One region of the Brachybacterium avium genome, then DNA from elsewhere that is predicted to be linked to it. Evidence: riboswitches for the same ligand, from Rfam matches in the RefSeq annotation. Region 1 holds a riboswitch; each other region holds the start of a gene.

The links. Region 1 has a riboswitch for thiamine pyrophosphate ahead of CFK39_RS04040 (ECF transporter S component). Riboswitches for the same ligand answer to the same signal wherever they lie in the genome.
Region 2: another riboswitch for thiamine pyrophosphate. It lies ahead of CFK39_RS06140 (bifunctional hydroxymethylpyrimidine kinase/phosphomethylpyrimidine kinase); the one in region 1 lies ahead of CFK39_RS04040 (ECF transporter S component).
Region 3: another riboswitch for thiamine pyrophosphate. It lies ahead of CFK39_RS09070 (3-oxoacyl-ACP reductase); the one in region 1 lies ahead of CFK39_RS04040 (ECF transporter S component).
Region 4: another riboswitch for thiamine pyrophosphate. It lies ahead of CFK39_RS13845 (ECF transporter S component); the one in region 1 lies ahead of CFK39_RS04040 (ECF transporter S component).

Annotation. Positions count from the first base shown of each region.
Region 1 covers NZ_CP022316.1:886,853-894,632, forward strand. The annotation lists gene CFK39_RS04035 (ATP-binding cassette domain-containing protein) at 1-1,964, opposite strand, end outside; gene CFK39_RS04040 (ECF transporter S component) at 1,954-2,658, opposite strand; TPP riboswitch at 2,697-2,805, opposite strand; gene CFK39_RS04045 (protein-L-isoaspartate O-methyltransferase family protein) at 2,874-3,476, opposite strand; gene CFK39_RS04050 (MBL fold metallo-hydrolase) at 3,526-4,251, opposite strand; gene purS (phosphoribosylformylglycinamidine synthase subunit PurS) at 4,539-4,811, shown strand; gene purQ (phosphoribosylformylglycinamidine synthase subunit PurQ) at 4,811-5,536, shown strand; gene CFK39_RS04065 (class I SAM-dependent methyltransferase) at 5,759-7,030, opposite strand; gene CFK39_RS04070 (pirin family protein) at 7,093-7,780, opposite strand, start outside.
Region 2 covers NZ_CP022316.1:1,337,902-1,345,681, forward strand. The annotation lists gene CFK39_RS06120 (chondroitinase family polysaccharide lyase) at 1-664, shown strand, start outside; gene CFK39_RS06125 (beta-ketoacyl-ACP synthase 3) at 725-1,615, opposite strand; gene CFK39_RS06130 (AAA family ATPase) at 1,803-4,871, opposite strand; gene CFK39_RS06135 (exonuclease SbcCD subunit D) at 4,868-6,031, opposite strand; TPP riboswitch at 6,121-6,213, shown strand; gene CFK39_RS06140 (bifunctional hydroxymethylpyrimidine kinase/phosphomethylpyrimidine kinase) at 6,204-7,780, shown strand, end outside.
Region 3 covers NZ_CP022316.1:2,005,453-2,013,232, forward strand. The annotation lists partial or broken gene CFK39_RS09055 (thiazole synthase) at 1-115, opposite strand, end outside; gene thiS (sulfur carrier protein ThiS) at 119-361, opposite strand; gene thiO (glycine oxidase ThiO) at 358-1,521, opposite strand; TPP riboswitch at 1,514-1,617, opposite strand; TPP riboswitch at 1,808-1,899, shown strand; gene CFK39_RS09070 (3-oxoacyl-ACP reductase) at 2,175-2,978, shown strand; partial or broken gene CFK39_RS09075 (LLM class flavin-dependent oxidoreductase) at 2,978-4,287, shown strand; gene CFK39_RS09080 (Gfo/Idh/MocA family protein) at 4,345-5,373, opposite strand; gene CFK39_RS09090 (sodium:solute symporter family protein) at 5,973-7,706, shown strand; gene CFK39_RS16555 (putative transporter small subunit) at 7,736-7,780, shown strand, end outside.
Region 4 covers NZ_CP022316.1:3,092,319-3,100,098, forward strand. The annotation lists gene CFK39_RS13825 (nucleoside deaminase) at 1-88, opposite strand, end outside; gene CFK39_RS13830 (GNAT family N-acetyltransferase) at 162-716, shown strand; gene CFK39_RS13835 (ankyrin repeat domain-containing protein) at 723-1,163, opposite strand; gene CFK39_RS13840 (ATP-binding cassette domain-containing protein) at 1,184-3,154, opposite strand; gene CFK39_RS13845 (ECF transporter S component) at 3,291-3,872, opposite strand; TPP riboswitch at 3,916-4,021, opposite strand; gene CFK39_RS13850 (hypothetical protein) at 4,013-4,609, opposite strand; gene CFK39_RS13855 (M13 family metallopeptidase) at 4,606-6,636, opposite strand; gene CFK39_RS13860 (hypothetical protein) at 6,668-7,219, opposite strand; gene CFK39_RS17035 (hypothetical protein) at 7,276-7,461, opposite strand; gene CFK39_RS13865 (ADP-ribosylglycohydrolase family protein) at 7,558-7,780, shown strand, end outside.

The DNA of each region.
Region 1 (7,780 bases):
CGGATCGGCAGCTCGGGCCAGGGTTCGTGCCCGGGGCGGCTGACCACATTGACCAGAAAGATCCCGCTGGCGAACACCACGAACGGCAACTGGCCGCGCAGCAGGGCCAGCGGTCCGCGGCGGCAGCCGATCATCACGCCGGCGCCGAGCAGCGCGTACAGCACCAGCAGCGGCACCGGGTCGGTGAGCGCGATGCACACGATGCTCAGGCCGGTCAGCAGGGCCAGCAGCACGGTGGGGTTGCGCCGGGCGAGCCGGCCCCGGGGGCCCGCCCTCGGGTCGGGCTCCACGGCCGACGGAGGCTTCTCCGCGGCCGGCTGGGGCTCTGCCCCGGCCAGCGGGCACGCGTCCGCGACCGGCTCTCCTGCGACGAGCCCGGCGCGCTGCAGCAGCGCCGTGTCCTGCAGCAGGTCTGCTGGCGGCATCGGCCCGTTCAGTCGGCCGTCATCGATCACGGCCACCGCATCGGCCGCTTCCACCGTGCGCAGGTCATGGGTGGCGATGACCACCCCCTGCCCGGCATCAGCCGCCTCCCGCAGCTGGTTGAGGACGGTGTGTGCGGCGGCTCGGTCCAGGCCGTAGCCGGGCTCGTCCGCCAGCAGCACCGGCCGCTCGGTCAGCAGCATCGCGCCGAGGGAGAGGCGACGCTGCTGACCGCCGGAGAGCGCGAAGGGGCTCGCCTCCCGCTGCTCCTCGAGCCCGAGCCGGGTGAGCATCGCCGTGACCTGGGCGGGATCCACCCCGGACGCCGCGAGCTCACCGGTCACGGTGTCGGCCACGAACTGGGCCTCGGGCCGCTGGAACACCAGGCCCGCCGCAGCGCCCTCGACCTCACCGCGAAGCGGCGGATCCAGCCGGGACAGCGCCCCCAGCAGGGTGGATTTGCCGGCACCGTTGCGGCCGACGACGGCGAGCAACTGCCCGGAACGCACGGTGAGGTCGACCCCGGAGAGGACCGGACGACCCTGATGGCCGAGTTCGGCGCCCCGCACGGTCAGCAGCGGCTCCCTCGCGGGATCCGCCGCAGCATTCGCCGGTGAGTCCGGGGCGAGGTCCCGGACAGGGCCCGCACAGCGCTCCGGACTCAGCTCCGCCGCGCCCTCCAGCTGCTGCTCGAGCTCGCGCGGCAGCCAGCACCCGGCCTCCCGCAGCGTGGCGCCGTGACGGGCGAAGACCTCCCCGGTGGGTCCGTCGGCGAGCACCCGACCGGAGGCGTCCAGGGCGATGGTGCGCGGCGGCAGCCCCGCCACCCCACGCTCTCCCGCCCAGTCGTCGAGCCGGTGCTCGACCAGCAGCACCGCGACCTCGCCGCCGGCGGCGGCTGCCGTGACGGCCTCACGCACCGCCTGCACCCCGTCGGCGTCGAGCATCGCGGTCGGTTCATCCAGCAGCAGCAGGCGGGGCCGGCCCACCACGGCCGCGGCGAGCCCTGCCCGCTGCAGCTGCCCGCCGGACAGCGTCGCGGCGGCGCGCTCGCTCAGGTCATCGATCCCGGCCTCGGCCAGCGCGCGGTGCACGCGCTGGCCGATCTGCGCGGGCGGGACGCAACGGCTCTCCAGCGGGAGCGCGACGTCGTCGGCCACCTGCGGCAGGCAGACCCCGTCGGCCGGGTCCTGCCCGAGGAATCCGACGGCCGCGGACGCGGCGAGGACGCCGCCGGCGATCGGATCGATCTCCCCCACCCGCAGCGTCCCGGTGACCCGGCCCCGCTGATGGGCGGGGATCGCGCCGGCGAGCGCCCGCAGCAGCGTGGACTTGCCGCAGCCGCTGGGTCCCAGCAGCAGCACCTGCTCCCCCGCGCGCAGGGTCCCGGTCCAGGGGCCGACACCGGCGCCCGAGGGCAGCACCACCTCGAGGTCCCTCGCCTCGACGACGAGCTCGGCAGGCGCTGTGGGCTCGGTGGACGCGGCGGCCCCGACCGGGCGCGATGTGTCGTCCCGGACCGTTCCCGCCTCAGCGGACACGGCGCTGCGGGATCTCGTCGGCCTGCGCCGACGCACCGATGGCGAAGTTCGTCAGCACTCCGGTGCGCTCCAGCGCGCGGACGATCACGCGGGCCAGCAGCCCGCCGAGGACGAGCCCAGAGAGCACCTGCATGCCCAGGCGCAGCGTGAGCAGGTCCTGGCCGTACCAGCCCATCCGGTACGCGGACCAGAAGAACACCAGGCCCGCGCCGAGCGCACCGGAGGCGGCGAACACGCCCCAGCCGAAGCGGCGGTAGCGGGTCAGGGCGAAGGGCAGCTCGCTGCCGAGGCCCTGCAGCGCGGCCGAGAGCACCAGCAGCGGGCCGACGGGGCTGCCCAGGAACACCACTTCGATGGTCCCGGCGAGCATCTCGGCGAGGATCCCCACGCCGGGGCGGCGGATGATCGCGATCGCGATCGGGGCCACCAACAGCCAGGAGCCGAAGATCACGTGCTGGGCGACATCACCGGCGGGGCCCATCGCGATCGCCAGCCAGCTCCAGGCCTGGACGAACACCCAGTACAGGAATCCGAACAGCACGCCGAGCACGACGACCAGCACGATCTCGCGCAGACCGAGTCGGGAGCGGGCGGGTGTGGGATCGGGGTCCGGGCTCGCAGGGGGCGGCGGGCCGCCGGGGGCAGCGGCGGGAGCGGTGGTGGGTGCGGAGGCGTCGTCAGAAGCGGGGATCACGGTCCGTGCCTTTCCAGACGGGCACGGGCGCGCGGCGACATTCGCTCGGCGGAGCTCCCTGCGCCGGCATGATCCGGATCAGGTTCTACGGTCGGAGTTCGAGAACTCCCTCTCAGCCCGGCCTACCGGACTCCCGTGCACGGGGCCACCCTAACTGCAGCGGTCCCTCCCGTGCACGGTGTCCAGCCGGCGGACCCTTCCGTGGCCGGTTCGGCTCATGGCGGGTCCTCGATGAGGGGCACGAAGAGGTAGGCCCCGTGGACGGTCTCCTCCAGCGCGTCGCCGCGGCGGGCGATCCGTCGCATCTGCTGGCCGACGGGGATGACCAGGATCCCGCCCTCGCCCAGCTGTGCGGGCAGCGCCGGCGGCAGGCGGCCGGCTCCGGCGGAGACGAGGATCCGGTCGAAGGGCGCGTCCTCGGGGGCGCCGAGCACGCCGGGCCGGGCGGCGCGGATCCTCGCCCGGCCCTCGGGCACGGTCTCGGCGAGCGCGGTGCGCGCCGGGCTCAGCAGCCGCTGCTGGCGCTCGAGGCCCAGCACCTCCCCGGTGGGGCCGACGAGATGGGCGAGCAGGGCGGTGGTCCATCCGGAGCCGGCTCCGAGGTCGAGCACCCGGTGCCCCTCTCGCACCTCGAGCAGGCGGAGCATGTTCTCGACGGTGGTGGGCTGCGAGTTGGTCTGCCCCTCACCGATCGGCAGCGGGGCGTCCTCGCCCGCCCGGTGACGGAGCGCGGCGGGGAGGAAACGGGCCCGCGGCACCGCCCGCATCGCCTGGGCGATCCGGTCGGCAGGGACCTCCCTGCCGAGCAGCTCCTGCATCTTGCTCACTTCCCGACCTCCTCGGCCCGGCGCGCTCGGCCGGGCGTGCTCAGTCCGCGCCGACCTCGATGACCCCGTCTGCCGGCCAATCGCGCACCTCGGTGCCCTCGGGAGCGAGATTCGTGGACTGGCGCAGGAAGATCGGACGGCCCGCGTCGCTCGCGATCGCGTCGTGCACCGGCAGCGCGAGCACCGGGCCGACAGCGCGCAGGAAGTCGATGGTCTCGCCGATCTTCGACCAGGGAGCGACCACCGCGAAGGCGAGCACGTCGATGCCCCGGAACTGCGGGACCGGTTCGAGCGAGTCGCCGGTGATGCCGAGGCGGGGACCGTCCCCGGCGGAGAGCACCAGGCCCGAGTTCCCCACCCGGGGGATGTCCGGGTGGATGACCGCGTGCTGGCCGCCGACGGCCTCGAGGCGCACCGCCTGCTCGCCCGGGACCGCAGGCAGTTCATGCGTGTCCCCGGCGGCGAGGGCCAGCAGGCGCTGCGCCGGGATCGCGGCGGCATCGCCCGCGGGTTCGGCGAGGAGCGCGGCCGTCTCCGGCTCGGCGATCACCTCGGCGCCGCCGGCCCGGTCCAGCACCTCCTGGAGCAGTGCCCGGTCGAGGTGGTCGGGATGCTGGTGCGTGATCAGCACGGCGTCCAGTCCGGACAGCAGCTCGGCGTCCAGGCCGCGCACGGCCTCCGTGCTGAAGCCGCCGGGGTCCACGAGCAGGCGCCGCCCGGCGATCTCCACGAGCAGGCAGGAATGGACGAGGTGGTGGATCTTCATCGGGTCCTCCCGGGGGCGAGGTCAGGTGTGCCTCGAACATATCGTCGCGGACGGCTCCTGCCCAGGGCCGGACCGCGCTGAGTCCACAACGCCCACACTGCGCGACCGCGCCCCGGGCGAGACGCGGACCCCATGGTGGGCAGCCCGCCGCCGGGACGCTCCGGCTCGGTACCATGTCAGGGGTCGGGCTCGTCCCGTCGGCCGCCCCGTGCGCCGACCGTGCCCGCCCCGCAGCCCTCACCCGCCAGGACCGCATCCCGCGGCCGTCGTCCCCCAGGAGAGCACCCATGCCACGTGTCGTGGTCCACGTCATGCCCAAGCCGGAGATCCTCGACCCGCAGGGCAAGGCCGTCGCCGCCGCGCTCCCCCGCCTGGGCTTCGAGGGCATCGCCTCGGTCCGTCAGGGCAAGCGGTTCGAGCTCGAGGTCGAGGGCGAGGTCACCGAGCAGGTGCTCGCCTCCCTGCGCGAGGCCGCGGAGACCCTGCTGTCCAACCCCGTCATCGAGGACGTCGTCTCGATCGACGTCGAGGACGCCGCCGACGGGAAGGCGCAGGCCTGATGCGCATCGGTGTGGTGACCTTCCCGGGCACGCTCGATGACCGGGACGCGCTGCGCGCCGTGCGGCTCGCCGGCGCCGAACCCGTCGCGCTCTGGCACGGAGAGGGCGACCTCAAGGACGTCGACGCGATCGTGCTGCCCGGCGGCTTCTCCTACGGCGACTACCTGCGCGCCGGCGCCATCAGCGGATTCGCCCCGGTGATGGAGAAAGTGGTCGACGCCGCGACGGGTGGGATGCCGGTGCTCGGCATCTGCAACGGCTTCCAGATCCTGTGCGAGACGCACCTGCTGCCCGGCGCGATGATCAAGAACGCCCATCGTGCGTTCCTCTGCCGCGACCAGCCGCTCACGGTGGAGAACACCCGCACCGCCTGGACCAGCGGGTACGAGGCGGGCCAGGTGATCCGCATCCCGCTGAAGAACCAGGACGGCCAGTACGTCGCCGATGAGCGCACCCTCACCCAGCTCGAGGACGAGGGCCGAGTGGTGTTCCGCTACGCCGCCGGCGCCACCCACGGCCCCGCCGGTTTCGAGGCCAACCCCAACGGGTCACGCCACGACATCGCCGGGATCACCAACGCCGCCGGCAACGTGGTGGGCCTGATGCCGCACCCGGAGCACGCGGTCGAGGCCGGTTTCGGTCCGGACCAGCCCGGTGAGGGCACCCGTTCCGGCACCGACGGCCTGACCATGTTCACCTCGGTGCTGAGCAGCCTGGTCGGCTGACCACTGCGGCCGCGCCGCCGCACGGGACCGCCGCACCGCGGCACCGGGCCGCAGCGCTGCCGCACCACCGGGCCACCGCACCGCCGGGCCACCGCACCGCCGTACCGCAGCGCCGCCGCACCACCAGGATTGTCAGGATCCGAACCAGAATCTGCTCGAGAATGGTACGGATCCTGACAATCCGGTGCCCGTGACAATCCGGTGCCCGTGGGACGTGGCCGGTCAGCGCACCGCGCTGAGCACGGTGAAGCGGCGGTCGCGGGCGCGCTGCTGCACGGCGCCGACGCGGGCCTCGAGCTCGGCGCGGTAGCGGAGGTGGGAGTTGTGGACGAACCACAGCTGCCCGCCGGGACGCAGCACGCGGGCCGCCGAGTCCAGCAGACCGTGCACGAGGGTCGCGTCCACGACGGTGCCGTCGTGGAACGGCGGATTCAGCACCACCAGATCGACGCTGCTGTCGGCCACCTGGGAGAGGGACTCGTCCCAGCTCACACGCACCCCCTCGCGGGAGAGCCCCGACGCCTCTAGGGTGGCGCGGGTGGAGGCGACCGCCTCGGCGTCGTCATCGCTGCCCAGCACCTCCGCCTCGGGCAGCGCGGCGGCGAGGTGAGCGGTGAGCAGGCCGTTGCCGCTGCCGAGGTCCACGGCGCGCTCTGCGGAGATCTCACCCTCGACGAGTGCCCGATCCAGCGCCTCCAGCAGCAGCAGGCTGCCGGCGTCGGCCCGGGAACCGCCGAAGACCCCGCCGCTGCCGCGCAGCGCCAGTTCGCGCGGCTGCCCGTGCACACTCACCGTCACCGCACCGGCGATGGGTTCCGGTGCAAGAGCCTCCGGGCGCGGGCCGGAGGCGATCAGTGCACGGGACTTGCCCACGCCCCGTGAGGCACGGACCTCGGTGAAGGAGCCGGCCAGCACCTCGTTCTGGGAGCGGGTCATGTGCTTGACGCGACCGCCCGCGACGAGGGTCAGGTCCTCGCGCCCGCCCTGGCCGGCGAAGCGGGCGAGGCGGCGGGCGAGGTCCTCGAGCCCGGCGAGGGACTTGGGCAGGCGGGCGAGCACGAGGTGGGCGTCGGCCTCGGCGGCGAACTCCTCCAGCGGGAGGGGGTCCGCCCCGGCCGCGAGCACCAGCCGGCCCGCACCCACCGCGGAGGCGAAGCGTTCGGCGAGCGCGGAGGTCTCGGCGCGCGAGGCGCTCCAGGACCAGACCCGGGCCTCCGGCTGCTCAGCGAGCGAGTCGAGGGCAGCGGAGGTCAGCTCACCGGTGCTGTCGGCCACGACGATCAGGTCGCAGGGGCAGCCGGTGAGGCCCTCCTCTCCGGCTGCCTGCAGGATCACCCGCTCTGTCTGGTCGGGCGCGGCCGTCGGGGCCGGGCCGGGATGCTGTGCGGCGCCGCTGCTGGGCTCGTCGGCGCTGGTCATATCGGTGCTGGTCATATCGGTGCTGTCCGTCTCTGCGCTGTCCGTCTCTGCGCTGTTCATGTCGGTGCGGGTCACGTCGTCCTTCGAAGGGTGGTCCGTCACGGGGGTCCGTCGACGGTCGGGATGGGGTCGGGTGGTCATGCGGAGATCCCGCGCCGGCCGCGGGAGCGCAGGCGACCGTGCGGCAGCGCTGGTGCCGGCAGGGCGTCCGGGGTGCTCGCGGCGAACGGCCCGAACTGCTCGTCCTGCTCCGCGAGGCCTCCGCGCGCGAGGACGGTGTCCGCGATCGGTGCGGACTCGAGAGGATGCTCGACCCCGATCTCCGCCTGGTAGCGGGCGCGGAACTGTTCGATCTCCTCGTGGGTGCGACCCACGAAGTTCCACCACATGATGATGTCCTCCCCCAGCGGCTCGCCGCCGAGCAGCATCACCCGCAGGTCCTCGCCGGTCTCGGCGCGGATGGTCAGCTGGGCAACGCCGTCGGGCAGCATCATCAGCTCCCGGCTCGCGATCGTGCTCTCGTGCTCTTTCATCGCGAGCGGCGAACCCGCCGGCAGGCCCGTGCTCGGCAGATCGGTGCCCGGCAGGTCAGCGCGGAGCTGTGCGGCACCGCGATCGACGAGCAGTCCGTACTCATGCCCGGGGTCCAGATCGATGCGCAGGGAGGTGCCCGCCCGCAGATCCAGCTGGGCCATGCTCAGCGGGATGTCGGTCCGCACCTCGCTGCGGTCCTCGAGCACGACGCCGTCCTCCGTGGTGGCGCGGAACTCCCCCAGGCCCACGCGGGCGCGAGCTCCGCCGGTCCCGATCTGGCGGGGGGCGGAG
Region 2 (7,780 bases), 450 kb from region 1:
GACCACTCCGGACCAGACCAGCAAGAAGGAGGGAACTTTGCTGATGGCCCTGGGGTACCTGGACCACGGCACCTCTCCGGATGATGCGGGGTACGCCTACACCCTGCTGGTCCAGGGTGGTGCGGAGGCGACCGAGGCGCTGGCGCAGTCGATGAGCGGCGAGGACGCCCCGGTCTCGATCCTGCAGCGGGACCGCACCGCGCATGTGGTGACCGATGCCGCCTCGCAGATCACCGCGCATGTGGTGTTCGAGCCGGAGACCGCGCTGGCCGACGGCTCGGTGGTGCGTTCCATCGACCGCCAGGCGATGGTGCTGACCCACCCCTCCGGTGACGGCCGGGCCACCGAGTTCTCCGTGACCGACCCCGACCTGCACCTGTACGAGGGGCGGGACGAGTCGGCGTACGACGAGGACGGCACCTTCCTGGGCAACCAGAACCCCTACGAGGCTGAGTGGAGGTATCAGGAGAGCCTGAAGACCGAGACCACTCTCGTGCTCGAGGGCCGCTGGCGAGTCCGCCACGCCCGTGTAGCACGGGAGCTGGGCCTGTCGCTCACGATGCTCTCCTCCGGCGATACCGCGGTCACTCTCAGCACCCAGCACGGCAAGAGCGTGGAGTTCTCGCTCATCCAGACGGCGAACCCGCCGGGCAACGACAAGTGAGAAGCATCGGCTCCAGCGGCTGAGGCTGGTGCAGTCGCCGAGCGAGGATGAAGGGCCGGTTCAGGGCAGGCGCACCACCTGACCGGCCCAGGCGAAGCCGCCTCCGAAGCCGATCAGCAGCGCTGTCGCCCCCGCGGGGATGCGCCCGGCCTCGCGCAGCCGCGAGATGGCCAGCGGGATGGTCGCCGCCGAGGTATTGCCCGAGGTGATGATGTCGTCCGCGACGACCGCGTCCCCGCGCAGACCGAGCGCGGCGGCGAGCGGCTCGATCATCCGCAGGTTCGCCTGGTGCGGGACGAAGACGTCGATGTCCTCGATGTCCAGGCCCGCCGCCTCGACGATCCGTCGGCTGATCCTCGGCGCCTCGCGCAGTGCCCAGCCGAGCACCTGACGGCCCTGCTGGGAGAAGCAGGGGCCCTCGCCGTTGATGGTGACCGCGTCGGCGAGCTCGGGCTCGGTGCCCCACTGCACGGGGGCGATGCCGGGCTCCTCGCTCGCGCGCAGGACCATGGCGCCCGCCCCGTCGGCCGTGAGGATGCAGGTGGTGCGGTCGCTGTAGTCGGTGAAGGCGGAGAGCTTCTCGGCGCCGATCACGAGGGAGACGGTCGACGCGCCGGTGCGGATCGACATGTCCGCGACGGCGAGGGCGTGCTCGAAGCCGGAGCAGGCCGCGCCCACGTCGAAGGCGGCGGGGGCGGGGATGGCGAGCATCTCGGCGACCCTGCCGGCAGCGCTCGGGGAGCGCTCCTCGTTCGAGCAGGTCGCGACGATGATCTGGGTGACCTCCGAGGGGTCGACGCCCGCGTCGGCGAGCGCGGCGCGGGCGGCCGCGGTCGCCATCTCGGGCACGCCCTCGCCGTCGGCGGCGATGCGTCGGGACTCGATGCCGGTGCGCTGGCGGATCCACTCATCGCTGGTCTCGACCAGCTGCTCGAGATCCTGGTTCGTCATCACACGCGCGGGCCGGTAGTGGCCGGTGCCCACGATCCGGGAGCCGGGGCTCGTGGGTGCCGTACGGAAGGCGGGACTCGGGGGCTTCGAGGTGTCGAAGATGTCGGCTCCTGCGGGATCGTGGCGGACCGGTGCGGACCGCGCCAGGCGTAGACCCTACGGGGCTTCGCTGGACGGGCAGACGTGTTCACGCGGTGACGGTCAGGGTGGAGCGGGCGTCGGCGCCGCGGCGCACGTGGATCTGCTCGGCGATCTGCGCTTTCATGTCGCCGACGTGGCTGACGATCCCGATCACGCGGCCGCTCTCGGCGAGCCGTCCGATCTCGCGGACCACGGTCTCGAGCGTCTCGGGGTCCAGCGAGCCGAAGCCCTCGTCGATGAAGAGGGTCTCCATCTGCACTCCCCCGGCCTCGCCCATGACGATGTCGGCGAGGCCGAGGGCGAGCGCGAGGGAGACGAAGAAGGTCTCGCCGCCGGAGAGGGTCTCGGGCACGCGCACCTGGTCGGTGCGGCGGTCCAGCACCAGCAGGTCCAGGCCGGTCTTCCTCGCGCCGCGGGCACCGGTGTCGCGCAGCAGCTCGAGGTCGGAGCCGGAGAACAGGGCCAGGCGCACGTTCGCCGCCTCGATGACGGCGTCGAGCCGCCACATCAGCACGTAGGTGGACAGCTGCACCCGCTCCCCGTCGCTCGAGCGGCCGGTGGCGAGGTCGGCGACGCGCACGGTGATGCCCGCGTCCTCGCTGACGCTGCGCACCTGGGCCGATGCGGTCCGCAGTGCGGTCCGGGCGGCGGCGGCGCGTTCAGCGATGCCCCGCAGCCGGGCGGCGATACCGGCGGCCTCCTGCACCGCGGCACGGGCGGCTTTGAGCTTCTCGGCGGTCGCGACCACTACGGCCTCCGCCTGCTCCCGGGCCTCCGGCGTCGCGACGACCTCGGCGATGCCCTCCTCGGCCAGGCCGTCGGCGAGCCGGGACTCGTCGACCGCGCGGGTCTGGACGAGCTTCTGCAGCCGCCCGCGCTCCTCGGCGGCGAGGACGGCGGCACGGACCGCCTCGACGGTGGCGAGCCCGCTGGCAGCCAGGGACGTCTCCGCCTCCTCGACGAGCTCCGCCACCCGCTGCTCGGCCTCGGTCCGGCTGCGCAGCGCCTCCCGCAGGGCGGTCGCGGCCCGGGCGCGGGCGAGGTGGGCGCGGCGGCGGTCGGCGATGGAGTCGTCCTCCCCGCGAGCCTCGGCGATCCTGCTGCGGTCGGTCTCCAGTGCCTCGGCCGCGGCGGCGATCGCGGTGCGTTCGCGCTCGACGCCGAGAGCATCGGCCTCCCTGCGCCGGGTGAGGCGCTCGGTCTCCTCGTCGAAGGCGGTCAGCGCGGTCTCGAGCTCTGCGGCCTCCTTCTCGGCCGTGCGGGCGGCAGTGACCTGCGTCTTCACCGCCTCGACGGCGGTCGTCGCGGTCTCGGGGGTGAGGTCTCCGGCGGCCTCGTGGAGCCGGGCGAGCTCCTGGCCCGCCAGGGCGTGCTGCTGCTCAGCGCGGGAGTGCGCGGCCTCGGCGGCCCGGCGCTCCTCCTCCGCGGCCTCGACCTGCTCGGGGCCGACGGCGTCCTCGGCGGTGCTCGCCGGGTGCGGATGCTCGAGCGCGCCGCAGACGGGGCAGGCGTCCCCGGCCTCGAGGTCGACGGCGAGCTCGGCGGCGATCCCGGCGAAGCGGCGGCGGCGCAGCTGGTTCTCCGTCGCCGCCCGTTCCTGCGCGGTGCGCAGGCTGGCTGCGGCCTGTTCGCGGGCGGTCTCGACCTGTTTCTGCTGGGCCGCGGCAGCGGTGGTGGCCTGTTGGCGCTCCTCGGCGGTGCGCAGCGCGAGCCGGGCGTCACCGAGAGCGGCGGCATCCTTGCGCGCGGCATCCCGGGCGGTGACCTGCTCGGTGCGTCGGGTCGGCCGTGCCTCGAGCTGCTCGGTGAGCGCGGCGAGGGCGGTCGTCGACGCGGTGAGCTGCTCGCGTCGCCCGGCGAGCTGCTGCTCCCGCGCGGGCAGCCCGGCCTCGAGCTCGACGAGGTCCTTCAGCGTGCCGGCGGCGGTCGTGGCCTCGTCGGCCGTTGCGGCCAGCTGGGCAGCAGCGTCCTCCTCCTCCAGCAGGTCCACCACCGACTTCTGCCGCTCCGCGGTGGTGCTCGCGAGCTGTGCGAGGGCCTCGACCACGGTGGCGGCCTTCGTGGTGGCGCCGTCGCGGCGACGCAGCACCTCGACGACGGGGCGAGCGGTCTCGTCGCGCTGCAGGGCGGTCTGCGCGCTCTCGAGGGCGGTCTTCTCCTTCTCGAGCCGATCGGCGAGCTCGTCGAGCTCCCGCCGGCGGTCGATGCGCGTGCGGGCGGTGGTCGCGGCCTCGGCCGCGGTGCGGGCGGCCTGTTCGGCGGTCCCGGCCTGCTCCGCCGCGCCACCGGCCTCGTCGGCCCGGGCGGTCACCGCCGCGAGGTGCTCCTCGGCGAGCCCGGCCAGCGGCTCCAGGCGCAGTGCAGCGGCGTGCTCCTCGAGCACGCCGACCGGTTCCTCCTCCAGAGCGGCGGCTTCGGTGAAGCGGGCCAGCGCGGTGCCGAGGGTCTGCTGGGCGGCGTCGACCTCGCGCCTGGCCTGCTTGCGCATCTCCTCGAGCTGCTTCTCGACGGCGGCGTAGGTCTCGGTGCCGAACACGCGCTGCAGCACCGTCTGGCGTTCCCCGGTGCCGGCGCGCAGGAAGCGGGCGAACTCGTTCTGCGGCAGCAGGACGGTCTGCGTGAACTGCTCGCGGGTCAGTCCCACGGCGCGCTGGATCTCGCGGCCCACTTCGTCGATCCGGGCGGCGATCGCTTCGACGCCGCTGCCCCCGCCTGCGGTGTCGGCGATGACGTCCTCGATCAGCTGCGGGGAGCCGATCCGCCAGAGCACGGCCTTGGCCTGCTCCTTCGTGGTGCCGGTGCCACGCAGTTTGGGGCGGTGGAACTCGGGTTGGCGGCGCACCCGGAAGATGCCGGAGGCGGTCTCGAACACCAGGTCCACCACGCTCGCCTCGGTGGGCGGCGCGAACTGCGAACGGATCCGGTCGCCGCTGCTGACGCTGCCGGCGACCTGCCCGTACAGGGCGTAGACGATGGCATCGAGGATCGTGGACTTGCCGGAGCCGGTGGGGCCCTCGAGCAGGAACATGCCGCTCGCGCCGAGAGCGGCGAGGTCGATCTGCACGGTGCCGGCGAAGGGGCCGATCCCGGTCAGGCGCAGGTGGTGAAGCTTCACGAGGCCTCCTGCTGGCGGCGCACCGCGGTATAGGCGCGGTCCAGGACCTCGTGCTCGGCGGCGGTGGGAGCCGCGCCGGTGACGTGGGCGAGGAAGTCGTCCATCACGTCCAACGGATTCTGCTCCCGCCGCACCACCGGGGTGCCCGCTCTCGCCTCCCGCCCCTCGGGCGCGTATTCGGTCAGCAGCAGTTGCGGGAAGGCCTCGCGCAGCTGTTCCTGCAGGTGGGCGGGGCGGGCCGGGTCGGTGACGACGGCCTTGATCCAGTCGCCGCCGTGCTCGGGGGCGCGGGCGAGGATCTCCTCGAGGGAGCCGCGCAGCTCGGTGAGCGGGCGCGGCACCGGGGTGTGGATCCGTCGGACCTCTGCCGCGGTCCCGGGGGCGCCGAGCTCGACCAGCAGCACCGACTTGCGGTGGTTCTTCTCGGAGAAGGAGAAGGCCAGCGGCGAGCCGGAGTACCAGGCGGGGGCGCCGACGAGGCGGGTGAGGTCCTGGCAGCCGTGCAGGTGGCCCAGCGCCAGGTAGTCGAGGCCTCCCAGCACACCGGCGGGCACCGAGTCGACGCCGCCGACGGAGAGGTCCCGCTCGGAGTCGCTGGCATCGCCGCCGGTGACGAAGGTGTGGGCGAGGACGACGGTGCGCGCTCCCGGATGCGCGGCGGCGCGCTCATGCACACGCTCCAGCGCGGCGCGGGTGACGGCCTCGTGGCTGCGAGCCAGCGGCGGCTCCCCCTCCGCGACCAGCTCGGTGCGGGCCCGGTCGGGTTCGAGGTAGGGCAGGCCGAAGAAGAGCACCTCGCCGTGCTCATCGGCCACGGAGACGGGGTGTTCGATGCCGGGAACGTCGGTGAGCAGGTGGATGCCGGCGCGCATCAGGGAACGGCCGAAGCCGAGCCGCTCCGGGGAGTCATGGTTCCCGGAGGTCAGCACCACGGTGGCGCCGGTGTCGGCCAGGCGCGCCAGGGCGCTGTCCAGCAGGGTCACGCTGGACACGGCGGGCACGGCGCGGTCGTAGACGTCGCCGGGGATGACGACCACGTCGACCCGCTCGGTCTCGACCAGCGCGACCAGCCAGTCGAGGAAGGCGGCCTGGTGGGCATGCAGGTCGACCTTGTGCAGGGTGCGGCCCAGGTGCCAGTCCGAGGTGTGCAGGATCTTCATGCCCTGAGCCTACGAGCGGGGGCCGACAGCCGGTGACGTCTCACCGTCGTGGACGGCGGGCCCCGCTGCGAGCTCGTGCTCTAGGGTGGTCGGCGGACACGGGGTGCGTGAGACGCGCTGAGATGACACCCGTGGAACCTGATCTAGTTCGTACTAGCGAAGGGATGTCCGCATGAGTTCGGATCCTTGCACCCAGTCCCCCTCTGCCCTCCTCCCCGTCCGGCCGACGGTGCCGCGCGTGGTCTCGATCGCGGGGACGGACCCCACCGGCGGCGCCGGCACCGCCGCGGATCTCAAGTCGATCACCGCCGCGGGCGGGTTCGGCATGGCCGTCGTCACCGCGGTGGTCGCCCAGAACACCCACGGCGTGCGCGACATCCATGTGCCGCCGGCCGAGTTCCTCGCCGCCCAACTGGCCGCGGTCAGCGATGACGTCACCCTCGAGGCCGTCAAGACCGGCATGCTCGGCACCGTCGAGGTCATCGAGACGGTCGCGGCCTGGCTCGACGCGCACCCACCGCGGGTGCTCGTGGTGGACCCGGTGATGGTCGCCACCAGCGGGCATCGCCTCCTGGAACCCGCGGCCGAGCAGGCGATGATCCGCTTCTGCCGTCGCGCGAGCGTGGTCACCCCCAACATCGACGAGCTCGCGGTGCTCACCGGTGCGCCGCGCGCGAGGAGCGAAGGGGAGGCGCTCGCGCAGGCCGGCCGCTGGGCGGCGGAGACCGGGGTCGCCGTCGTCGTCAAGACGGGTCACCTCGAGGACCGCGAGGTGAGCAACACCTGGGTGGAGGCCGACGGCGCGCAGCACCGGGCGAGCTCGGCCCGGGTGGAGACCACGAGCACGCACGGCACCGGCTGCTCCCTCGCCTCCGCCCTCGCCACCCGCCTCGGGGCCGGTCACAGCCCCGCCGCGGCCCTGGCCTGGGCGACCCAGTGGCTGCATGAGGCGATCGTGCACGGCGGGGCGCTGCACGTCGGGACGGGGCACGGCCCCGTTGACCACGCCCACCAGGGCCGACGGCTGGCAGCGGCCGGTTCCGCCGCGCCCTGGCTGCGGGTGGGCGAGGTCCCCGCCCGGCTCGAGACGCCCGAGGACCTGATCGATGCCTGCGCGGGAGCTGCCGGGACGGAGGCCGGGACCGCCCCGGTGCTCCCGGTCGTCGCCCCCGCCGGCCCGTGGACCGCCGCGCTCTGGGCCGCCGGCTCCTCCCTGGCTGCGCAGGTGGCGGGCTCCGGATTCGTCCGGGCGCTGGTGGAGGGGAGCCTGACCGGCCCGGCCTTCGAGTTCTATCTCGCCCAGGATGCGCTCTACCTCGCCCGCTACTCCCGCGCCCTGGCCGCCCTCGCGGAGGCGTCCACCACCGCCTCGGGCCGCACGTTCTGGGCGGAGTCCCCCCGGACCTGTCTGACGGTCGAGGCGGAGCTGCATCGTTCGTGGCTCTCCGCGGAACCGGCCGAGGATGGCACCGCCATCAGCCCGGTGACCAGCGCGTACACCGACTTCCTGCTCGCCCATGCGCTCGGCTCCGCCGCCCCGGTGACGGCCGCCGCGGTGCTGCCGTGCTTCTGGCTCTACGCGCAGGTGGGCGGTGATCTGGCCGAGATCGCGCCGGGCCATCCGTACGCCGCCTGGTTGGAGACCTATCGCGATCCCGGGTTCGTCGAGGGCGTGCAGGGGGCGCTGGGCGAGGTCGAGCGGGAGGTCGCTGCGGCCACCCCCGCCCAGCGGGCCGCGGCGACGCGAGC
Region 3 (7,780 bases), 1.1 Mb from region 1:
CGAGCAGGGCTCGTTCCAGGGCCGCCAGGTCCGTGATGCCTCCGGTGCCCATGATCAGGCGGGAGCTCAGGGTCTCTCCGGCGATGACGAGTTCTGTCTCGGGGGTATCGGTCATGATTCATCCTCCTTGGACGGCGGTGACGAGCTCGTACCGGGCATCGGAGGTCAGCGGGGTGTGGGCCCAGCTGCTGCGCGGCAGGACCGCATCGTCGACCGCGATGGCCACGCCGAGCGGGGTGCCGTCGCACGCGCGCCCGTCGTCGCCGACCTCGCGGCCGAGGCGGTCGGCCACCAGGTCGCGGACCGTGACGGCGTCGGACAGGTCAAGATCCTCGCCGTTGACGTGGACGACGATGCTCATGAGACCTCCTGGAGGTGGGATGTGGTGGTGAAACGGGCGGGATCGACGGCGGCGAGCTCCTCGGCCATGTCCCCGGGCGGCGGTGCCCCGGGATCGGCCTCGAGCAGATCGGCGGTGCGCGCCGCGGCCCAGGCGGAGAGCAGGATCCCGTGGCGGTGGTAACCGGTGGACACGATCACTCGCGGGTCTGTCGGCACCGGTCCCAGCAGCGGGAGGTCATCCGGGGTGCCGGGGCGGGCGCGAGCGATCACTTCACGCAGTTCGGTGTCGCGGACGGAGGGGAGGACCTCGGCCGCGTCCTGCAGCAGGGTCAGCACCGCGCCGGCCGACGCGCCGACCATGTCGTCCTCCCGGCTGGTGGCCCCGAGCACGAGGCCGCCGCCGCGCGGCACCAGGTAGAGGGGACGCCCGCGGACCAGGGCTCGGACCGTGTGGTCCAGCAGGTTGTCCTCCTCGGGCAGCAGGGCGGAGGCGGGGACGTGCAGGCGCAGGATGTCACCGTGGACCGGGCGCAGCGACAGGTCGAGCACCCGGTGCGGTCCGTCGATCTCGGTGGTGCCGAGGCCGGCCGCGAGAATGATCCGGTCGGCGTCGATCTCCTCGGTGGAGGCGACGCGGCTGCCGATGGTGAGGGAGACGGGCGGCCCGTCGCCGGGACGCCCCGGGCCGGCCAATGCGTCGACGACGGCGGCGACCAGGGTGCGGGGGTCCACCTGGTGGTCGCGGGCGACGAGCATCGCCCCGGCCACGTGCCGGGCCAGCGTCGGAGCGCGACCGCGCAGCTGCGCGGACGTGAGCTCCTCGACCTCGGCACCCTCCGCGCACTGCTCCTGTGCGAGAAGACGCAGGGCCTCGAGGTCGGACCGGTCGCGGCCGACGACGAGGGTGGGGGTGTCGCGGTAGCCCAGCGGCTCCTCGGTGCGCAGGGCGAGCTCGGCGGCCAGCGCGCGGTGGTGGCTCGCGGCCTTCCTCATCAAGGGCCTCAGCGAGTGCTGGCCGAACTGGACCTCACTGGTGGGAGCCAGCATCCCGGCCGCTGCGTGGGTGGCCTGTTCGGCCACGCCGGTGGAACGGATCTCGACCCGGTGACCGCGGCGTCTCAGCTCCAAGGCGGTGAGCAGTCCGATGATCCCGGCGCCGACGACGGCGACGTGCTGCATGAGCGGTCCTCCTGACGGCGGCATTATCCGCATCCAGTGCTGGTGGTCGGCACGAGGCCCTCTCAGCCCGACGAACGGGCTCCCACGGAACCAGGCCACCCTACCCGCAGCGGCGGGCGGGCGGCGGCGAGGGTCCATCCCGGCGGATCGGCCGACGGTCTTCCGTCCCGGGTCGGCCCGGCCCAGCAGCGCACCGTCCACTGGGACGGGTGCCCTCCTTCCGCACGGTCGCCGCAGCTCCCGCACGGGACGAACCGCCGCACGGGCGGGGCCATGGGTATAGTCGACGACCGACACGGGGTGCCCGACAGGGCTGAGAACACACCCGGTGAACCTGATCGAGTTCGTACTCGCGGAGGAATGTCGTCGATGAGCTGCTGTGCACTGGTCTCACCTGCAGTGGCGCCGTATGCGGCGCCGGCTGCCGTGACACCCCGGCCAGCAGCGCACGATGTACGGGCATCGCAGGCAGTGATGACACCGTCCGGCCCGGGCCTGAAGGGCCTGCGCCTGCCGTCCGCGAGAACGGGATCAGAGCCGACCCCCGTCGTCCCGCTCCTCCACCTGTGGAGCGTTCTCCCGCCCCTGCCCGGATGCCGGTCCTTCCGCCATCCCGGGGGCTCGCATCCCGTCTTCGAAAGGACGAACCACTCATGACCTCCTCTTCCGCTGCGCCCGCGCAGTCCCGGAGCATCCCCGCCCTCGCCGACCAGGTGGTCCTGGTCACCGGAGGCGCCCGCGGCCTCGGCCGCGCGATCACCGAAGCCCTGCTGAGTGAGGGGGCCCGCGTCGTCATCAACCACCTCACCAGCGGCGACGCCGCACGGGAGCTCGCGGCCCGCCATCCCGGCCGAGCGGTCGCGGTGCGCGCCGACGTCAGGGACCGCGGCGAGGTGGAGGCACTGTTCGAGGCGGCGCAGGCCGAGTTCGGCGCGCCCGTCAGCACCGTTGTGAACAATGCGCTCAGCGGCTTCTCGTTCAACGGGGACGCGAGGGCGAAGGCGGACGCGATCGACTACGACGCCTTCTCGGCCCAGTTCGCAAGCGCCGTGCAGGGGGCGCTGAACACGATCCAGGCAGCGCTGCCGGGCTTCGACCGGGCGGGTTCGGGCCGCGTCATCAACGTCGGGACCAACCTCTTCCAGCATCCGGTGGTGCCCTACCACGACTACACCGCGGCCAAGGCGGCGCTGCTGTCGCTGACCCGCACCTTCTCCGCCGATCTCGGCCCGCGCGGCATCACGGTGAACATGGTCAGCGGCGGCCTGCTGCGCACCACCGACGCGAGCTCCGCGACGCCCGAGGCCGTCTTCGACGCGATCGCCGAGAGCACCCCGCTGCAGTCGGTGACCACACCCGCCGAGTTCGCCGATGCCGTGCTGTTCTTCGCCTCGCCGTGGTCGCGGGCGATCACCGGCCAGAACCTGGTCGTCGACGGCGGGCTGGTGAAGGACTGATGGCCGCGACTGCTACCCGCCACGTGCGGCTGAACCTGTTCGCGCACGCGGTCGGCCACCACGGCGCCGCCTGGCGCGCGCCCGGCTCCGCAGTGTCCCGCCTGGGCGACATCACCTACTGGGAAGAGCTCGCCCAGATCGCCGAGCGCGGCCGGCTCGACGCGATCTTCCTCGCAGACGGCCAGTCGATCGCGCCCACCGGCGCCGAGCGCGGGCCCAGCTGGTTCCTGGAACCGATCACGGTGCTCACGGCGATGGCCCGCGCCACCGAACGGATCGGCCTGGTCACCACGGTCTCAAGCACCTTCTGGGATCCGTTCCATGCGGCTCGGCTGCTCGCGAGCCTGGATCACATCTCCCACGGCCGGGCCGGGATCAACGTGGTCACCTCGATGACCGATGCGGAGGCCCGCAACCACAGCATGGCCGCGCTGCCCGCCCACGAGGAGCGGTACGGCACGGCGGAGGAGTTCATCCAGGTCCTCCATGGCCTGTGGGACTCGTGGCCGCGCGAGAGCATCCTTGCCGACCCGAGGGTGTGTACGCCGACTCCTCCCTGCTCCGTCCGCTGGATCACCTTGGTGACTCCTTCGCAGTCGACGGCCCGCTGAATGTGCCGACGCCGCCGCAGGGACGCCCGGTGCTGTTCCAGGCCGGAGCCTCGGAGCCGGGACGCGACCTCGCCGCCCGCTGGGCCGAGGGGATCTACGCGGTGGCCTGGGACCGCGAATCCGCGCACGCCTACCGCACGGACCTCCGTGCCCGCGCCACGGCGCTGGGCCGTGATCCGGACCTGCTCGCGGTGGTGCCGGGACTGGTCACCTACGTCGGCTCGACCGAGGAGGAGGTCCGGCGCATGCAGGCGGACCTCCACTCCCGCCTCCCCGTCGAGGACTCCCTGCGCCAGCTCGCCTTCTTCGTCGGCCAGGACACCTCGGGCTGGGAGCTGGACGCTCCCGTCCCGCCGCTGCCACCGCTGGAGGAGTTCACCGGCCCGAAGGGGCGCTACGCGACGGTGCTGCGGATCATCCGCACCACACGCCCGACGGTGCGTGAGCTGCTGGGCTTCCTCGCCGCCGGCGGTGGCCATGCCACGTTCATCGGCACTCCGGAGTCGGTGGCCGACGAGATCGAGCGCTGGGTCGATGCGGGTGCGGCCGACGGCTTCAACCTCATGCCGCCCACCCTCCCGGGAGGGATCGAGGACTTCGTCGACCAGGTCGTGCCCGTGCTGCAGGAGCGCGGCAGGTTCCGGCGCGAGTACTCCGGGTCCACCCTGCGCGAGCACCTGGGCCTGCCGCAGCCGTAGGCGGGGGCCCGCCGGGGTCGTGAGGTGGTGCGGCTGCGGGAGGGGTGCCCGGCCGGCTCACGCCCCCGGCCCCACCCCGCTGAGCCGGTACGCCTCCTTCAGGATCTCCAGCGAGGCCATCGCCTCGCCGGGCCCGATCCAGAAGGGCTCCGGCTCGTCCAGGCGCTCATAGAAGTCGCGGATCAGCAGCTCGTGGGAGACGCCCCAGTAGGAGCGGCCCCCGGAGGTCACCGAGCGTTCGGCGAGGGTCTCCACCCGGCCGTCGGCCCAGCGGCTCGTGAGCCCGCCGTCGGTGCCGCCGCGCAGCGTCAGATAGGCCCTCTCGCAGTCCAGCTCGAGCTCGACCGGGCGGTGCTGCGGGGCGGTGAGGGTGGCATAGAACGAAGTGGTGATGCCGCCGGGATGGTGCAGCAGCAGTTCGGCGGTGTCCTCGACCTCTATGACGTCTCCGTACTTGCGGGTCGCCACGTGCCCATCGGTGCGCTCCACCCCGCCCAGCAGCCACTGCACCAGGTCCAGGGTGTGGATGGCCTGGTTGATCAGCAGCCCGCCGCCGGAGCCGGCCCAGGTGCCGCGCCAGGGCTTGGCGCGGAAGTAGTCGGCGCTGCGGGTCCAGACCACGGAGGCCCAGGCTCCGCGCACCGCGCCGAGTTCGCCCGTGCCCAGCATCTCGGCCAAGTGCCGGCTGGCCAGGTTGTAGCGGTTCTGGAAGCAGATCCCGACCTTCGGGGCGCCGGGCGAGGTGCTCGCGCTCGCCAGGGCGTCGACCAGGCGGCGGCCCTCCTCGAGGGTGTGCGCGAGCGGCTTCTCCTGCAGCACGTGCACCCCCGCCTCGAGGGCTGTCAGCGAGGGACCGATGTGCTGGTCGTGCGGCGTGGTGACGTGCACGGCGTCCGGGCCGAGGGCGTCGATCAGCTCCCGGGTGCCCGCGAAGCCGGGCACCCCGGTCGCCGCGGCGGCGCGGGATCGCGCCTGTGGGTCGGTGTCTGCCACACCGACGAGCTCCAGGCCCTCGATGTCCCGGATCGCCTCGAAGTGGACGACGGAGACATCCCCGCAGCCGATCAGCCCGATCCGCCTGGTCATCCGTGTCCTCCTGGTTCCCGGCCGCTGCGATACGGCTCTCTCGACGAGCGTCACTGTACGTGGGGCGCGAGCGCAGGTGCCATGCGTTGCCACGTGATGCAACGAGATGGCGGGGCGGGGGAGGAGGTCACCCGGGGGTGCGGGCAGTGGCGCGATTGGGCGACGAGAGCGAGCCGGAGGAGCGAGCGAAGAGACCTGGTCGAGCTGCGACACTCGGAGTGGTGCATGTTCATGCAGGTGTGGCGCAGGTCTACTCGGATTAGGTTTGTCTGACAATCGATTTGCGCGCTCTGACCTGCAATGGTTACCGGGGCGTTACCCGATAGGTGGCTATGTGGCGGGCAGTGTGCGAGTATCTATGCGGCTCCAAGTGCGACAGAGCCGCGGACCGTCCCACGAGGACGAGGAGCCGCGGCCGCAGTCCCGTCCCCGGAGCAGGTGCCAGGCGCCGCCCGGGTCGACGAAGACCGGACTGCATGCCGGGAGCTATTTGCCGGTCGGCCCGCTGCAGGGCCCCGCCCCGAGCTCAGCATGCGCTGTGCGACTCGCGGAGGACCGGACGCTTGTGATCGGTTTGTCCGCGACGAAAGGAAGTAACAGTGCCGCCCGCGCCTTCAGGGGAGATCGTCCAGCTCGGAATCATCGGAGTCGTCCTGCTCCTGCTCCTGTTCTACGGGGGCACGATGTGGATGTCGGTCTCGATCTCCCGCAAGAAGGAGAACGCCGACGACTACATGACCGCCGGCAACAAGATCGGCTTCGGCGTCTCCGCCGCCTCGATGACGGCGACCTGGATCTGGGCGTCCTCGATGTACGCCTCGGTGACCGCCGGGTACACCTACGGCGTCTCCGGCCCCATCCACTACGGGCTCTGGGGTGCGCTGATGATCCTGTTCATCTACCCCTTCGGCAAGCGGATCCGCTCCGTCGCCCCCCGCGCCCACACCCTGGCCGAGGTGATGTACGCCCGCCACGGCCGCTCCTCGCAGCTGATGCTCGCCGGCTCCAACGTGCTCGGCTCGGTCATCTCCCTGACCTCGAACTTCATCGCGGGCGGCGCGATCATCGCGATGCTCTCCCCGCTCAACTTCGGCGCCGGCATCCTGATCATCGCCGGTGGCGTGCTGCTGTACACCCTGTGGTCCGGCTTCCGCGCCTCCGTCCTCACCGACTTCGCGCAGGTCCTGGCGATGCTGGGCGCGGCCGTGATCATCATCCCCGCGGTGTTCTTCCTCGCCGGCGGGCCCTCGATGTTCGCCGAGGGCGTCGCCACCGGCAACGTCACCCCGCAGCAGGAGAGCTTCTTCTCCTCCGACGCGTTCTTCAACCAGGGCGCCCCGTACATCGCCGCGGTGCTCGCCTACGCGATCGGCAACCAGACCATCGCCCAGCGCCTGTTCGCGGTGCGCGAGGACCTCATCAAGCCCACCTTCATCACCGCCACCGTCGGCTACGGCGCGACCGTGATCGGTGTGGGCATGCTCGGCGTGATGGCGCTGTACCTGGGCATCGAGCCCGCCGGCGGCGACATCAACAACCTGATGCCGCAGATGGTGGGCAGCTACCTGCCCGTGGCCCTGGTGGCGCTCGCGTTCATCATGATCATCGGCTCGCTGTCCTCGACGGCGGACTCCGACCTCTCCGCGCTGAGCTCGATCGTCATGACCGACATCTACGGCCAGTCCGTGGGGCGCAAGAACGTCAACCCCAAGCTGATGGTGCTGATCGGCCGGATCACGATGATCGTGGCCACCGGGCTCGCCCTGTACTTCGCCACCGCGAAGTTCAACATCTTGGACCTGCTGGTGTTCGTCGGCGCGCTGTGGGGCTGCCTGGTGTTCCCGGTCATCGCCTCCTTCTACTGGAAGAAGGTCACGAACCTGGCGTTCTCCCTCTCCGTGGTCGCCGCCCTGGTCGTCTTCCTGCCGGTGCGCTTCCAGCTGATCCCGCTGACCGGCGTCTGGGCACTGGTGGTCGAGCTGCTCGCCATCATCGGCGTCGGCGTGGTGCTCGGCATCATGGCCTTCGGCTTCTTCGGGCTGCGTCCGGCCGTGATCGTCGGCATCGTCGCGACCGTCGCCGTGCTGCCCTTCGGCTTCGGCTTCCTGCGTGACTACGAGACCCTCTCCGGCTCGCTGGTCGCCTACGCGGTCTCGTTCCTGGTCTGCTACCTGCTGAGCTTCCGCTCGAAGCAGGACTTCGACTTCTCGGTGATCCGCAAGGTCACCGGTGACTTCGATGAGGAGACCCCCACGGCCGAGGAGACCGGCGCTGTGGAGGCGAGCGGTGAGGATGACGACCGCGCCTCTGTCGCCCCCGGCTCCGACCACTGATCCACTGACCTCCTGAGAGGAGACGCTCCATGACCGCTCTGCTGACCGCCTACGTGCTGATGTGGCCCGTGATC
Region 4 (7,780 bases), 1.3 Mb from region 1:
CCCCGCCCTGGTGCCAGCTCGTGCGTGCCTGCTCGATCGCGAGGTCGAGGAAGCGCTGATCCTGCTCGGCGGTGGGGGTCGGGGCCATGATGATCCTCTCGATGGGGGAACGGCGCCCCTGCAGGATACGACCGGGACCGGCAGTGCCGTACCGTGACCGCATGAACGACACGGCCTCCGCCACTGCCCCGGCCCCCGCTCCCGAGCACGGCCACGACGGGGTGCTCCGCCGGGCGGTCCTCGCCGAGATCGACCCGCGCACCCTGTACCTGCTGGCGATGCTGCGACAGGACGTCTTCACGATGGAGCAGGGAGCCACCGATGCGGACCTCGACGGCCGCGAGCTCGAGCCCACGACCACCCTGGCCTGGATCGAGCTGCCGGGATCCGCGGCGGCGGCCTGCGGGCTCGAGCGCGAACCGGTCGCGCACCTGCGGATGCTGTTCGAGGCCGACGGCACCGGCGCGGCGGCCGTGGTGCGGATCGGCCGGGTCGCCGTGCGCGCCGATCACCGCCGCGGCGGTGTCGGACGCCGCCTGATGATCGCTGCGCTCGAGCACATCGAGCAGACCGCGCCCGGGGCGGAGGTGCGCATCGATGCCCAGGCCTATCTCGAGCAGTGGTACGCCTCGATGGGCTTCGAGACCGTCAGCGAGATGTTCATGGAGGCAGGGATCGAGCACGTCGCGATGGTGCGGAGGCCCTCACGGGCCTGAACCCGCCTACGCCCGACGGGCCTCGATGAGCGCGACCATCTCCGCACGCTCGAAGTAGACCGCGGTATCCAGCGCACTGGGGGTGCCCAGAGCAGGATCGGCCCCGGCCTCCAGGAGCACCTCCGCGACATCGGTGAAGCCTTTGAACGCGACGCCCGCCAGCGGGGACTGACCGCGGTCGTTGACGAGGTCGACGTCGGCGCCGCGGGCGGCGAGTTCGCGCACCAGCTCGGCGTGGCCGTGATAGGCGGCGAGCATCAGCGGGGAATTCCCGGCCCCGTCGCGCAGGTCCACAGGGGCGCCCTGGTCGACCAGCGACAGGAGGGCGGCGGCGTCACCGGTGCGGGCGGCGTCGAGCAGCGAGTGGGCCAGGGCGATCACGGCCTCGTCCTCGGTGCTGACGGGGTCCTCGGGGCTGGTGGGCTGGGTGCGGGTGTCCTCGTTCACCGCTCCAGGGTACGACGCGCTCACCCCACCAGCATCCCCGCGATCAGCGGCCAGACCAGGAACCCGCCGGCGATCACGGCGCCGAGCAGGTCCGCCCGGCCCAGCGGGCTGGGTGCGGCCCAGGTGCGGTGGTCCGCCCCGGCGAATCCGCGCGCATCCATCGCCAGGGCCTGCTGCTCCGCCCCGCGCAGCGTGTCCACCAGCAGGGCGAGCGTGGCCCCGGCGAGCAGTCGCGGAGAGCGGGCGCTGCCCAGGCCCCGACGGATCCGCGTGCGGAGGATGACCTCCCACTGCCGGCCCAGATGACCGACCCGCACCAGCGCCGTCACCGAGGCGACGACCGGCCGGGCGGGCAGGCGCAGGCGCTGACCCAGCGCATCGCCGAGCGCCGTGGCCTCCACGCTGCCCAGCGCCAGCACCCCGGGGGCGACGAAGGCGGTGATCCGGGCGGCCTCCTTGAGTCCCAGCAGCCATGCCTCGCGCGACAGGGGCGGTGCGTCGCCGAGCAGGGCCGTGGTCCAGGCCAGCCCCGCTGCCGAGAGCAGGATCGGGGCTAGGCGCAGGGCGCCGCCGCGCAGCGTCCGCACCGCCAGCGGTGCCAGCAGCACCGTAGGGAGCAGGGCCAGCAGCCCGCCCTGCCAGGTCTGCACGGCGAAGGAGCCGGCCGCGGCGAGGATCCCGATGAGGCACAGGGTGAGCGGATTCAGCGCATCGGCGGGAAGCCGACGCCGCGGCGCGGGCGGTGGCCCGGCCGGATCCGGGGCCGGCAGCTCGAACCGGTCGGCGGCGGCCGCGATCAGCTCCGGGTCGTGGGTGGCGACCAGCACGGCGCAGCCGCGGGACGCGGCGTCCGCGAGCAGAGACTGCACGTCCCGGCGCCGACGGGCGTCCAGGCCGACAGTGGGCTCATCCAGCACCAGCAGGTCCGGGGCCTGGGCGAGGGCCGCTGCGGTCGCCAGGCGGCGCTGCTCCCCGCCGGAGAGACGATGGGGATGGGCGCCGGCGAGGTGCGCGAGCCCGGCGCGCTCCAGCAGCTCCTCGGCGAGGACGGGATCGGTGGCCCAGGGGGAGGCGCTCAGCTCGGCCCGCACGGTGGTCGCGACGAAGGAGTGCTCGGGGTTCTGGGGGACCGCCGCGATCCGTGCGGGCTCCGGCCGCTGCACCTCGCCGGTCGCCGGTGCGGCCGCATCGAGCAGGGTGCGCAGCATGGTGGTCTTCCCTGCTCCGGAGGGGCCGGTGAGCACGCTGAGGCGACCGGCGCGCACCTCGAGGTCCAGGGGCGAGGTCAGCCCGCGGGAGGGGACGGTGACGCCGCGCAGCGAGGCGACGATCGGCCCCGCCCCGACTGATCGCGTCGCGGCCGGTCGCGCCGCGCTCTTCTCCTCGGGGACCAGCACCCCGATCTCCTGCAGCAGCGCCCGCTGCTCGCGCAGCACCTCGCCCGGTGCCCCGTCGGCGAGGATCTGCGCCTGCTCGCCGAGCACCACCAACCGGTCCACGTGAGCCAGCCAGGGCCCCAGCCGGTGCTCGGCGATGACCAGACCGGCACCGTCGGCGGCCACGAGGATCGCCTCGCGGACACGGTCCGCGGTGTCGGGGTCGAGCATGCTGGTGGGCTCGTCCAGCAGCAGCAGCTCGGGGTCGAGGGCGAGGCCGCCGGCCAGTGCGATGCGCTGCTGCTGCCCGCCGGAGACCTCGAGCGGACCCCGCTGGGGATCCAGCCCCACCTGTGCGGCCGCGAGGGCTGCGGCGACGCGCTCACGGATCTCCGTGCGGTCCAGGGCGGCGTTCTCGGGCCCGAAGGCGATGTCGCGGAAGGCCGTCGCCGCGACCACGGCATGCGCGGGATTCTGCAGCAGCAGCCCGGCCTCCCCGGGCCGGGTCGGTGGAGGCAGCAGGCCGGTGCCCTCGCCGGATTCCTCGTCGAGGAGCCCGGCGAGGGCCCGCAGCACGGTCGACTTCCCGCTGCCGCTGGCACCCGCCAGCAGCACCCGCTGCCCGGCCGGGATCGTGAGGTCCAGCGAGGCGATCGTGGGCCGGGAGCGGGTCAGCGGTCGCCAGGTCAGACCGGTCAGCTGTCGACCGGTCGTGGCAGGGGCGCGGGGAGGGGTGATCGGGGCCGCCTGCTCAGGCCTCGGCGACCCGGGCGTGCTCCCGGCCGGCGGCGAGGGAGTCCACCGCGCCGGTGGAGACCAGCGCCCGTGCGGCCGCCCAGCCGAGCACGCCGCACAGCAGCACCCCGGAGACCAGGAAGCAGGCGAGCATCGCGCCGGAGAAGGCCCAGCTCATCTCCTGGTAGTACGCGACCTTCTCCCATCCCCACTCCAGCAGCGCGGCGAGGACGCCGCCCAGCACGGCGACCGGCAGGCCGAAGCGCCGGTAGCGGGTCAGCAGGAACGCGAGTTCGACGCCGCCGCCCTGCATCAGGCCGGAGATCGCGGTGCCCCAGCCCCACTGGCTGCCCAGCAGCATCGACAGCACGGCGGCGAGCAGCCCGGCCAGCAGGGCGGCACCGGGCTTGCGCACGATGAGCCCCGCGAGCATCGCCGGCAGGAACCAGATCCCGGCCAGCAGTCCCTCGGCGGGCTTGAACGTCGCGGTCAGCGGTCCGATCAGCGTGTACAGCTGGCCGTAGCCCAGGTACGCGACGCCGAAGGCGGCGCCGATCAGAACGGTGACCAGCAGGTCCACGGTACGGAAACGAGTCATCACTTCTCCTTCCCTCTGGAAGGGGCGCGGGCGCCGGCGGCGCTCCACGGATATCCCGACTCCCTACGCCGGTGTGAGCCGGATCAGGTTCGAGGGTCTGCGCGGGCTGCGCACTCTCAGCACCTCGCGGTGCTCCCCTGTCAGTGGATGACGAGGGGGAAGTCTACCCGTTCAGCGCCGGGAACGGATCGCCTGGTCGACCGCGGTGGCCGTGGCGTGCGGGTCCTCGGGGAGAGGATGTAGTGGGTGGAGCCGCGGCCGATGATCTCGACCATCGTCCCCGGCCGGGTGACCAGCATCCGGTAGGGCTGTTGGATCTGGTCGAGGGTGAAGATCTTCCGCGACCCGACAGGGGTGAGCTCCGCGGGCTGCGGAGTCGATGCGCGGCTGCGACGCCATCCGTAGCCGCCGAGGGCCACGCCCACCTGCGAGCGCGGCAGCTCGCGCAGCTGCACGGTGCGGAAATCCTCCAGCGGCCAGGGCTTGCGAGGCAGGAACCCTCCCAAGCTGACCGTCAGCCCGTGCCCGTCCACGATGAAGCGGGTCCGCTGCCCCATCCACGTCCACACCGCCAGGCCCAGGAACAGCACTGCCACCAGCAGCATGCCCAGCGATGTGGAGCGCTGCGCCATGAGCAGCGCGAGCACGGCGCCGGCCACCAGAGTGATCGCGATGCGGGTCCAGCCGATGGACGAGGGCCGCGTGCGACCCACGTAGAACGGCGCCTCCGGCCTCACCAGATGCTCACCCGCTCCTCGGGTGCGCGGTACATCGCATCACCCTCATGGACTTCGAAGGCGGTGTGGAACTCCTCCAGGTGGCTCGCGACCGTGTTGCAGCGGAACTCCATCGGGGCGTGGGGGTCCACGGCCAGGCGGCGGATCGCCTCCTGGGTGCGGTGGCGGCCGCGCCACACCGTCGCCCACGACCAGAACACCCGCTGCAGGCCGGTGAAGCCGTCGATCTCGGCCTCGACCTCGGCGGCGTCGTGGCTGGCCAGGTAGGCCTTCACCCCGATGGACAGTCCGCCCAGGTCGCCGATGTTCTCGCCGATGGTCAGGGCGCCGTTGACGCGATGGGAGTCGTCGAGGTCCCGGGGTGAGAGGGCCGAGTACTGGGTGATGAGCTGCGCGGCGCGGGTGTCGAAGGCCTCGCGGTCCTCGGGTGTCCACCAGGAGACCAGGTTGCCCTCGCCGTCGTACTTCGAGCCCTGATCGTCGAAGCCGTGGCCCACCTCGTGGCCGATGACCGCACCGATCCCGCCGAAGTTCACGGCGTCCTCGGCTTCGGCATCGAAAAACGGGGGCTGCAGGATCGCGGCGGGGAAGACGATCTCGTTCGCGCCCGGGTTGTAGTAGGCGTTGACCGTCTGCGGGGTCATGTGCCACTCGGTCTCGTCGATCGGCCCTCCCACTTTGGAGAACTCGAACGCGGCCTCGAAGCAGCGGGAGGCCCGGGCGCTGGCGACCAGGTCACCGGGCACGAGCTCGAGGCCGTCGTACTCGCGCCACTGCTCGGGGTAACCGATCTTCGGGGTGAACCGCTCGAGCTTGGCGAGGGCCTTCTGCCGGGTGGCCGGGGTCATCCACGGCAGGCTCCGGATGGAGTCGCGGTAGGCGTCCATCAGCGCGTCGACCAGCTCGGTCATGCGCTCCTTGTGCGCGGCCGGGAAGTGGCGGGCGACATATTCACGGCCCACCGCGAAGCCGACGACACCCTCGACGAAGGCGACACCGCGCTTCCACCGCTCCCGCAGCTCCTCGGCTCCCGAGAGGATCTTCCCGGAGAAGGCGAAGTCCTCCTCGACCAGGACGGCGGGACCGTACGGCGCGTAGGCGGACACGGCATGCACGGCCAGCCAGCTGCGCAGCACCTCGAGGTCCTCCCCGGCCAGCAGCCGGGCGGCGGCGGCGACGAAGTCGGGCTGACCGATCGAGACCACCTCGAAGGCCGTGGCCGGGGCACCGGTGCCCTCGACGTAGGCATCCCAGGGGAAGCTCGGCGCCAGCTCCCGGCGCTGGGCGGAGCCCATCGGGTTGTAGGACTTCTCCCGGTCGCGCAGGCGCACCACGTCCAGGTGGCAGGCGGCCAGACGGGTCTCGAAGTCCATCACGGCGGCGGCGAGGTCCTCGGCGCTCCCGGGGACCAGACCCTCGCGACCGGCGAGCCCCGTGACGCGGGCGAGGTTCGCCAGGTGCTGGACGTAGGCGGTGCGGATCTCGGCGTAGTCCTCCTCGCGGTAGTAGGACTCGTCCGGCAGGCCCAGCCCGCCCTGGTGGATCTTGACCTGGTAGTTCGTCGAGTCCATGTCGTCGGTCCAGACGTACGCCAGCAGCGCGGAGGTGCCGGAGTCCGGGGCCGCCATGGTTCGTACGATGCCCTCGAGATCCGGGGTGGAGGTGACCTCGGCCAGCAGACCCTCGAACACGCCGAGGCCGGCCTGCTCGATCGCCTCGGTATCCATGAACATCCGGTACAGCGCGCCCACCCGGTGGTGATCCGTGGCAGGGACCTGCTCGCCGCGCGGGTCGCGGGACTCCGCGTCGGCCGCGGCCTCCTCGATGATCTCGCGCACCCGCTCCTCGGAGAGGTCCCGCAGGGCGTGGAAGGCGCCGTCGCTGGAGCGGTCCGCGGGCATCACATGCTCGCGCAGCCACCGGCCGTTGACATGGCCGAAGAGGTCGTCCTGGATGCGGACGGACTCGTCGACCTGATCGAGCCAGAGGCCGGAGGGGCGAGTGGAGGGGGTGGGGGCAGTGGTCATCATCGGCTCCTGCAGGATGGGGGTACGGGGATCAGAGGGTGAGCAGCCCGAAGACGGCGAGCGCGAGGGTGAGCAGCCCGAGGCCGACGGGGGCGTAGGCCCAGGGGCTGCGGGAGCGCTCGGCCGGCGAGCGGCGATGGAGCACCAGGGTGGAGAGACCGACACCGATCGAGAGCACGATCGTGCCGATCGCCAGCACCGGCGAGAGGATCACCAGCACCGTGGCGCCGACCTGGAACATCACGGTGCCCGCCACGTCGAGCAGGCGCATCAGCACGGTCGAGCGCGCGCCGACCCGATGCGCCAGCATCGTGGAGATCGCTTCCTCGGACCAGTCGCCGGGACGGGCGATGCGCTGCCGGGTGGTGATGGTCTGGGCGGTGGCGAGCAGCAGCCACACCAGCGCGCAGCCGGCCCCGACCCAGATGCCGAGCTCCGGGCGCACATCAGCGGGCCACAGCAGGATCGCCAGCAGCACCGCAGCGACACGCAGCAGCTCCTCGACGACACTGCGCACGGCCAGCAGGCCGGGGTTCACGGCCAGCTGGGTGCGGGTGCGCGCGACGAACAGGCTGGTGGCCACCAGCGAGGCCAGCTGGGCGGCGCCCAGGCCGATCCCCAGCAGCAGGGGGACCGGTGTCAGGGGGCGAAGGGCAGGATCGCCAGCAGCAGGATGACAGCCAGCACCGGGATCAGCAGCGCCTGGATCGACAGGCCTTTGACGAGGTCCCGGACGAGATCCGCGCCACTGGGCGGATGGTCGTGGCCGGTGTGATCGTGGGGGTCGTCGCCGTGCGGTGCGGAGGCCGCGGAGGTGTCTGTCATGAAGCTCCTTCTGGGTCCTCACCAGGGTACCGGGACCGGACTGGGCGCAGTTCGCCGCCAGCGGTGTGGAACCATGGCCGGGTGACGATCGATGCGATGAACACCAGCGGAGAGGGCCTGTCCCAGGCTCAGCGCCAGCGTGCCATCGGCACCGTCGTGGCGGCAGCGGCCGGGGATGCGCTCGGCGCCCCCTACGAGTTCCAGCCGCCGCTGCCCGATTCCGAGGACATCGACATGATCGGGGGCGGGGTCCTCGATTGGCAGCCGGGGGAGTGGACCGACGACACCGCGATGGCGATCGTGGTGCTGGAGGCGTCCC